Regions from separate parts of the Shewanella sp. SG44-6 genome, predicted to be linked through region 2. Evidence: predicted binding sites of a transcription regulator. Region 2 holds the regulator's gene; each other region holds the start of a gene.
What was found. The regulator LexA, encoded in region 2, represses DNA repair genes until DNA is damaged. The targets are predictions, from matches to a motif close to TACTGTATNNNNATACAGTA.
Positions count from the first base shown of each region.

Region 1 (3,294 bases), on a different contig from region 2:
GCGAAGAAGCGCAAAATACCTTAATCGACTTATTACATGCTTGCCCTAATGGTGTAATGCGCATGAGTGATGAAGTGGAAGGCGTCACTGAAACATCACTAAATATAGGCGTTATCAGCACTGAAGATGAAAGCGTAGAAATATTATGCCTTATTCGTTCATTAATTGATTCAGGTCGTGAAGAAGTCACCGGTATGCTAACCGCACTATCAAACCTATCGGGTGCTAGCATTGATTTAAGCGGTGCTTACCCGGGTTGGAAACCAGATACTAGCTCACCTGTAATGGCAATTGTGCGAGACACCTATAACGATATTTATAAAAAAGATCCAACCGTGATGGTTATCCATGCAGGTCTAGAATGTGGTTTATTTAAAGAGCCTTATCCACTAATGGACATGGTCTCTATTGGGCCGACTATTCGCTATCCACATAGCCCTGATGAAATGGTCAACATCACCACTGTTGGTCAGTACTGGGAATTGCTACTTGCCGTATTAGAGCGTATTCCAGCTAAAGAAGCGTAATCAGTAGCGATGATTTATGCGTAAAACCAAAAAACGACAGAAATGTCGTTTTTTAGTTTTAGACTTGAGCGTTTTTCATTGCAACTCTAACCTTTAAAACTGCAAATCAAGCTGAGTAATATGTGCCACTGGATTATCTGTAACAGCCAATGTTGTATCAGCTAAACCAACACTAACCCCCAATAAGCGAATACCTCGCCCTTGGCTGCGCAGCAAAGCCTGTTGCAGTAAATCATGAAACAAATTAATCGACATTTCATCACTGCGATGTTCGATGGTGGTCTGTTTAAAATCATTAAATTTCAGCTTCACAACTTGCTTGTGGATCTGTCTATCTTTAGCACTGCGATGAACCCGAGCACTCAGTTCTTGAATCAGCTGTGGTAATACTTGACGACATTGCTCTAAGGTAAAAATGTCTTTGGCTAACGTAGTTTCAACCCCAACAGACTTTCGTACCCGATGCGGACTAATTTGTCTTGGATCTATCCCTTGTGATCGCTCAGCTAATACATGACCAAATTTGCCAAATACCTCAATTAATTGCGCTTTTGGATACTGTTGCACGTCGTAGCAGGTGGTTAAGCCAATATCAGCTAACTTTTTTGAAGTGACTTTACCGACGCCAGGAATTTTACTCAGAGGAAGATCTTTTACAAAATCACTAATTTGATTAGGAGTGATGACATATTGGCCGTTGGGTTTATTTAAATCGGAAGCGATTTTAGCTAAAAACTTAATCGGTGCAATACCCGCTGAGGCGGTTAAACCTGTGGTCTCAAATATATCATTTCGAATAGCCTTGGCAATTAACGTGGCGCTGCCTTGGTGAGCATCGCAATCAGTCACATCAAGATAAGCTTCGTCTAGAGACAAGGGTTCGACAAGATCTGTGTATCGATGAAAGATCTCACGTATTTGCACAGACACCGATTTATATACATCCATGCGCCCTGGCACTAAAATTAACTGCGGGCACAGCTGCAGTGCATGATAACTAGACATAGCACTTCGCACGCCAAATTTGCGGGCCTCATAACTGCAGGTACTTATCACACCGCGACGATCACTTCTGCCGCCAACAGCAATGGGCTTTCCTCGTAATTCAGGAAAATCTCGCATTTCTACTGCAGCAAAATAACAATCCATATCGATGTGAATGATTTTACGCATTCTATAACCATCATCATTTACTCAATTAAAAACAATGATACTGTATATAAAAACAGTATTCAATCATTGTCTCACGAACACAAAAAAGCCCAAACTGAGTTGGGCTTTACTAACATGTAACGTGTCGACTAAGTCGTTACATTTTAGTCTGTAAATAGTTCTGTAAACCAATACGTTCAATAAGACCTAATTGCTTTTCTAACCAATACATATGATCAGATTCAGTGTCATCTAATAACACCTCTAAAATTTCACGGGTTTGGTAATCAGCCTTTTGCTCACATAAGCCGATAACCTTACGTAAATGATCAGCCACATGGTATTCATATGCAAGATCATTTTGTAGCATTTGTTGCACATCTTTACCTATGTTGAGCGCTTCACGACTGGCAACATCTGGAGTGCCTTCTAAAAATAAAATACGTTGGATCAACTTAGCTGCATGTAATTTTTCATCGTCTGATTCATGTAGAATACGGGTATAAAGTTCGTTAAATCCCCAATCCTCATACATGTGAGCATGGACAAAATATTGATCCATAGCAGATAATTCGCCGGTTAATAAACTATTGAGCGCATCGATGACTTCTGGATGACCTTTCATAATAATGTCCTATTAATCGTTAATTTGTGATTGAAGGTAATTTTGAATACCCGTTTGAGTGATGAGCTCTTGTTGTGATTCAATCCAATCTAAATGCTCTTCTTCATCTTCGAGTAAATCTTCCATTAAATCGCGACTAACATAATCTTGCTGAGTTTCGCATACCTTAATGGCTTCACGCAAAATGGCAATTTGTTCCGTTATCGCAGTGAGATCGCAGCTAAGCATTTCTTCAGCATGTTCACCAATACGCAATTTATCTAACTGTTGTAGGTTAGGTAAACCTTCAAGAAACAATACACGTTCAATCAGCTTGTCAGCATGCTTCATGTCTTCAATCGATTTTTTATATTCTTTCTCATTAAGCTTTTCCAATCCCCAATGCTTAAACATACGAGCATGTAAAAAGTATTGGTTAATAGCGGTCAGCTCACAAGTAAGTACACGATTGAGTTGGCTGATGACTTTAGGATGACCTTTCATAGTAGTGTCCTCGAGAAGTAATGTGATCTTGATCAATTACAAACAGAATAAAACACTATAGGGTAAAATGCAAATTATCCTTTATTTTCACACACTTACAATTGATAACCATTATCATTATAACTAAGCTTTGTAACTGACCAGCAATACTCAAGCATAAAAAAAGCCTTCAAAATGAAGGCTCTTTACAAAGCATTAGTGAAATAACCTAAGCTTAAAATAATTAACGAGGTTAAATAATGCGATTTTGGTTAAGCAACTTATTTCGAGCTTGCTCTTTTTCCATACGGCGTTTGCGTTTATCACATGGATCATCACAGTCACAGGCTTTCTCTATACCTAAAACACCTAAACCACCGCAACTGCCTTCTACCGCTTTTTTCTTTACGATATAGCCAATGGACATTAGCAAAAAAATAATAATAAAACCACAAACGCTGCAATAAATGTACTCATCACAAACTCCTATTGACTCATTCAGATTAGGGTAAACTGGTTCAATAAATT
Region 1 covers NZ_JACJER010000014.1:45,624-48,917, reverse strand. Annotated here, with positions in the region: gene H5185_RS04495 (aminoacyl-histidine dipeptidase) at 1-527, shown strand, start outside; gene dinB (DNA polymerase IV) at 621-1,700, opposite strand; gene bfr (bacterioferritin) at 1,837-2,304, opposite strand; gene bfr (bacterioferritin) at 2,317-2,787, opposite strand; partial or broken gene nqrM ((Na+)-NQR maturation NqrM) at 3,020-3,243, opposite strand.
Region 1: dinB (DNA polymerase IV) is a predicted target of LexA. The motif match lies at 1,739-1,758, and genes of this name have one in related genera.

Region 2 (3,294 bases):
GAGTGGTTTATCGACTTCAAGAAGATAATGCTCTCCTTTAGCCTCTATGCCATCGATTTGATCTCTGGGGGTCGATAATGTGCTGTAAAATTCGATGTCTTTATCAAAATAGCTGTAATGCCATTTCCACTGCGACCCAGTAATTTTGATGGTGAGATCCGCATTGCTGGGATCTTCCATGGCAATTAAGGTTTTAGTGGCTGGAATAGCCATGGCGATTAAGATAATGAAAGGAATGACGGTCCAAGCTATTTCCACTTTAGTACTTTCGTGAAAATTTGCCGCAACAGCGCCTTTTGATTTGCGATGGTAAATCATTGAATAAATCATGATCCCAAACACCACTAACCCAATGGCACAACAGATATAAAGTATCGTCATGTGGAGGCCATAAACCTTACCACTGATATCTGTCACGCCTTGAGTCATGTTGAGGGACATTTCTGATGCCCCAAGCGGAAGTGCTATAAACACCACCAGTAAACAATACCACCATTGCTTCACAAGACTGCTCCTCTGTTCATTGCAAATAGCAATTACAAAGAAAAGTCACACAGTAATTCTCTGCTCTATGCAAACTTTTCGGTTCCCGAAAAAAGTTTGATGACCTCAAAGTACCTTGGTGGCAGTAAACAGGTTGTTTACGGTTTTATTATTAGCGGTGCACCACGCTTGTACCTACTACTGAACTTATCAATATTGAGTTGGCTCATTTGTCTGAAAGTAATCTTAATCACTGTCATTCACGTCCAATTAAAGATGAATAATATTTCATCCTTGGGAACAACATTAGCTGTAGATTAAACATTGATCAAGATCACTTTGTTGGCTAATTGACTGAAAAAAGATGAAAAAAAAGCCCTGAATTCAATACAGGGCTTGGTAAGTAAGGGTTAATGCTTAGTGAAATGAGCAAAAATTACTTGTTCCATTTATTAATGTAGGGCTAACAAGTTGATGTTTGTGAGGTAAGTGAGCATTCACATCCTCAATTACCACACCTAAAGCCCGTGCACTTTTAGCTACAATTTCTAATCGACGACTATCACGAGCGTCAAGTGAGCTTGTCCAAGTGACGACAGCACTTGATGTTCCACTGGTAAGCGCTTTTTCCATCGCCCATAAGGTTTCGACTTCGTCTTTAGTGTGCACCAGTAAAATACGGTCCATTCTCACGCCAGCATTTGCCAGCATATGTTTATAGCCAATGTGTGGTGGGCTAATTAACACAATCCATCGACCTTGTTGGCTCAATGTGGCGAGTTGACTACACAATTGGCTCAACTCAGCTTCACCTTGGGTGACTGTTTGTAATGTGCGAATGGTTTGGTTGCCATGCAATTCTGTTTCAGCTAAATCTACCCATAAGCCTGGGTGACGTGGCGCGATGCCCATTAGTTTGTTCATAACCAATCTCCATTACGGATAACGCCAACGGCAAGCCCTTCGATGGTTAGGCTTTGGCAACTTAAATCAACTTTAATCGGGGTGTAATCGTCATTTTCTGCGTGCAGATAAATCACATTACCTTTTTGTTCAAATCGTTTTACGGTGACGTCATCATCAACACGCGCCACCACAACTTGGCCATTACGTGCTTGTTGCATTTTATGAACCGCGAGTAAGTCGCCTTCTAAAATACCGATGTTCTTCATGCTGTCACCACGAACGCGCAACAGAAAGTCTGCGGCAGGTTTAAACATGCTCGGGTCGACTTGATAATACTGTTCAACGTGCTCTTGAGCCAAAATAGGCTCACCAGCTGCAACTTGTCCAATCAGAGGCAAACCGGTTTCAATCTGTTCTTCATGAGGTAAGCGAATACCTCGAGAGGTTCCAGGCATGATCTCGATAAAGCCTTTTTTGGCTAATGCTTTTAAATGCTCTTCGGCAGCATTAGCACTTTTAAAGCCAAGACGTTTCGCAATTTCAGCACGAGTGGGTGGCATACCTGTTTCGGCGATATTGTTTTTAATTAAGTCTAATATTTCTGCTTGGCGCGGCGTTAACGGTCTCATGATGATTCCTGTCTTTTTATACAGTGACTGTCATTATATACAGTGTTTGTGTTCGTGCAAGTATTAACCAACTATTTTTTGTGTTTTATTGGTTTTTTGTAACTTAAATTAATGTTTTTATTCGTTATTATATATGTTTTATCTTGCACTATGTCTTAAAGTGAGAGCTTACACGTAAAGATAAGTCGGCCAGATAGTGTAAGCAGGGTGGTTTCTGGTATCCTATACGACAATATTACAATGGCTTATGTTGCGAAAATAACCATGTCAAAACCAGATTCAATATTTTTACAAGCATTAAAATGGGTTCAAAAATGGATGGTACAGACCATTGTGGTGCCCCATGATCCGTTTGATGACCTCAATATAGATCCGACCAAGCCCTTGGTTTATTTGATGAAAACGGAATCTATTAGTGATATTGCCGCCTTGAGCGAAATCACTGAAGGATTTGGTATGCCAAGTCCTTATGAGCCGTTACAGCTTGATGGTTTAAGAGTGCCTCGAGTGGTGTGTTTAGAGGGGCGTAAACCTCTATTTGGTAAACGTGAAAGTGGTGAGAAGTTCCTTAATTATTTTACCCGTTTATTATCGCTTCATAGTGAGAATGCTGACCTCGATATTCAATTAGTGCCAGTTTGTCTTTATTGGGGACGTACTCCTGGTAAGGAAGAAGACAGCATGAAAGCGGCTGTTTTTGAAAGAGAAAACCCAACTTGGTTACGTAAGTGGCTGATGATTTTATTTTTAGGGCGACATAATTTTGTGCAGTTTTCTAATGCGTTATCGCTGCGCCATATGGCTGATGAGCACGGTACAGATAAAAGAATTGCGCATAAATTAACTCGTGTCGCGCGAGTACATTTCCGTCGCCAACGTAAAGTTATGACAGGGCCACAATTACCTAATCGTCAAATGCTATTTGCCTCTTTATTAAAGTCAGATTCAATTAAAAAGGCTATTGAAGAAGAGGCGGTCAACAAAAAAGTATCTCCTGAAAAAGCCCGTGAAACTGCGATTGAATACCTTGATGAAATTGCCGCAGACTATTCAGATAGTTTAGTGCGCATTGCCGAGCGTTTTCTCACTTGGTTATGGAATAAATTATATAGCGGTATCAATATCAAAGGTGCTGAACAGGTAAGACAGCTTCACCATGATGGCCATGAAATTGTCTATGTGCCTTGTCATCGCAGCCATATGGATTACTTGTTGCTGTCATACATTTTGTATTATCAGGGTATGGTTCCGCCGCATATTGCGGCCGGTATTAACT
Region 2 covers NZ_JACJER010000138.1:4,124-7,417, forward strand. Annotated here, with positions in the region: gene coxB (cytochrome c oxidase subunit II) at 1-504, opposite strand, end outside; gene H5185_RS18540 (cell division inhibitor SulA) at 901-1,407, opposite strand; gene lexA (transcriptional repressor LexA) at 1,404-2,018, opposite strand; gene plsB (glycerol-3-phosphate 1-O-acyltransferase PlsB) at 2,283-3,294, shown strand, end outside.

Region 3 (3,294 bases), on a different contig from region 2:
AAAAGCGTGTTAGGTGACTTTGTTCTGTCTGTAGCGTTAATGGCCACTAAACAGACAACAATAAATACTAATAAGCTGCAAATTAGTCCGACAACAACACCCAAGCCCTTTATTACTTTGATCATTATGATTTATCCGTAAATCCATGTTAACTTTACGTTAACATATTGATTTACTTTTTATAAGTGCGTAACGATTATTGCAATAGTTCACGGGCGTTAGCTAAGGTGTTTTCGGTTATGACATCGCCACCCAATAAGCGTGCAAGTTCATTCACCCGTTGCTCTTTATCCAAGGCCTGCATGGTCGTTTCTGTGTTGCCACCTTTATTAAATTTATTCACAAACATGTGCTGATGACCATTACCCGCAACTTGCGGCAAATGGGTGACGCATAACACTTGGGTTGACTCGCCAAGACTGCGTAACATGCGTCCGACGACAGAGGCTGTTGGACCTGAAATACCCACATCAACTTCATCAAATATTAATGTTGGAGTGGCAACTTTTTTCGCCGTGATCACTTGAATCCCCAATCCAATGCGCGATAGCTCACCGCCAGAGGCGACTTTTGAGATCGGTTGCAATGGTTGTCCTGGGTTAGTGGTCACCATAAACTCAATGTTATCGCAGCCATTAACTGAAATGTTGTGCGGATTATGATTAATCTGAATGGTAAACTTACCCTTAGGCATGTTGAGTTCATGAATAGATTGAGTGACTAACTTATCTAATTCCTTGGCATAACGGCTGCGGCTTTGGCTGAGTTTTTGTGCATTGGTTAGATAAGCATTTCTGGTGTCTGCAAGTTGTTGTCTTATTTCATCTAATTTAGTTTCATCGTCAGCAAGTTCGGCTAATTCACTCATAAGCGCTTGATGATGTAGCGCTAGCTTGTCAGCACTCACATGATGCTTGCGCGCCAATTGCATTGCCATTGATAGGCGTTTTTCTAAATAGGCGAAATGTTCAGGATCAAGCTCTAAACTACTTAAATAACTCTCAATTTCGCTAGCGCTTTCTTGTACTTGAATTAATGCATCATTGATCATCGTGCTAATCGGGCTAAGTGATTCATCGTAGCCTTGAAGCGTATCTGCAATAGTGGCCACTTTATTGAGTAGTGATTCGATATTAGCATCATCATTTTCGGTCAATAAATGCAAGCCCGCTTGGCAACGTTCAATTAGATCTGTGCCATTGGCTAAGCGTTTGTGTTCTTGTTCTATTTCATCAAACTCATCTAAGCCTAAGTTGAATTCATTAAGCTCTTCAACTTGATATTGGAGTAACTGTTGACGAGAAATACGCTCATGCTGAGCTTGCTCAAGATCCTTCAGCTCGTTTTCAACTTGCTTGCAGCGTTGGTAGCTGGCACTGACACTATCGAGTAGTAGTCTGTGATTTGCATAGTTGTCGAGTAGGTTTAATTGATGTTCGCTTTTGAGCATAGCGTGATGAGCATGTTGGCCGTGAATACCAATCAATAACTGGCCGATGGCTTTTAATTGTGTCACAGGAACTGGATTACCATTAATGTAGGCTCTTGAGCGGCCATCACTGCTAATGGTTCGACGCAATATGCATTCATCTTCAGCATCGAGATCGCTATCTTCAAGCCAACGTTTAGCTAAAGGCACATCGACAAGGGTAAACCTTGCACTCACTTCGGTTTTACTGGCGCCAGGTCTGACAGTATTGGCATCACTACGATTACCAAGACATAACCCAAGTGCATCGATTGCAATCGATTTACCTGCACCAGTTTCGCCGGTGATGCTTGTCATACCGGCTTTAAAATCGAGTTCTAAAAAACGCACGATAGCAAAATTATTGATGCTGAGTTGGCAAAGCATAATGAATTCCTGTCAATAAACGACCAAACCACTGTATTGATAAACAGTATATACTGATTTTATATACAGTAAAGTGGTTGAGGTAAAATTATTAGTGACTATTTTATCGTCGAGAGTCGGTTGAACATTAAGCAATGGATTTTAAAAGTGTTTCTATTATAGGCAAACTGATAAAGGTGATTAATGTGCCATATAAAATCCCTTGAGCACTTCCATTGGCATTAATTTGGTATCGTTCAGCCAATAGATATACGCTTGCTGCCGTTGGTAAGGCTGCTAAAAGTACTCCCATAATCAGTAGTTGATGCTCTACGCCAAAGAATTTGAGTAATCCAAAGGCAATTAAGGGCTGAACAAATAACTTGAGTAAGTTAATGAAACTGAGTTCTATTATAAGTCCGAGACTGAACATTTTTGCGAACGATTGATGTCGTAACGCTTTAGCAAGTACCATTCCGATGGCAAATAGTGCACAAGGGCTTGAGGTATTGCCTATTTGATGCAGTACTAATGCCAGACTCTCTGGTAAGGTAATATGCAATGCCGATAGGCTGATACCAATGACGCTGCCCAGTACAATCGGATTTTTGCATAGTGCATTCGCCATGATGACGATGGCATGATCAGTTGATTTTTTGTCACGGCTGGCCAGTTCAATAGAGACCAAGGCAAAGGCAAACATAAACACCGACAGTAAGCTGGCAATGGCAGCTGCAACTAAGGCGATTTTGTTACCTGGAAATAATAAGCTCAGTAATGGAATACCAATAAATGCAGTATTGCCAAAGGTGGCATTTAAGGCGCGCATTGCCGCAACGGCTTGCTGCTTAGGTTTGCGCCACAATGACACAGCAATCACCAATGCATAGGTAATGATCATCGCCAAACTAAAGCCACCAATAAAGCCCCATTGAATAATGTCTTCAATTCGTGTTTCAGCTAATACAATCAGTAAAATTGCCGGAAAGGCAATGTAGTAGACAAATTGATTGAGGATCAGATCGGTGTCGGCTGGCAAAAATCTCAATTTTTGTACAATACTGCCAAGCAGCATAATGATAAATACAGCGATTAGCGGGGTAAGAATACTGGACATCCCACGCAATTCCTTAACAAAATGACAATATGGTCACTTTACTGCGTTTTGCTAGGAGGATGCAATTAGGCTAAAGTTAAACGAGTGTTTATTTTTTACTTTTTGGCTCAAACTGACCTGTAATACTTTTGCTGATGACAATATTTCAAGTTCAGTAAAAATGCACTTACCGCCTTCAAACCAAAGAAAGAGTCTATTTGCACCAGATAACTAACGATTAAGGTCCAATTATCGGTTTTTTATCAGGCTGGATAAAAATGAAACTGTGATAAAAAAATTTCATGGCGTGACACTCAATAAAAAGCCTGAATGACATCAGGCTTGGTTGTTTATTGGCAGTATC
Region 3 covers NZ_JACJER010000015.1:28,830-32,123, reverse strand. Annotated here, with positions in the region: gene H5185_RS04650 (hypothetical protein) at 1-125, opposite strand, end outside; gene recN (DNA repair protein RecN) at 197-1,855, opposite strand; gene H5185_RS04640 (AEC family transporter) at 1,983-2,951, opposite strand.
Region 3: recN (DNA repair protein RecN) is a predicted target of LexA. The motif match lies at 1,885-1,904, and genes of this name have one in related genera.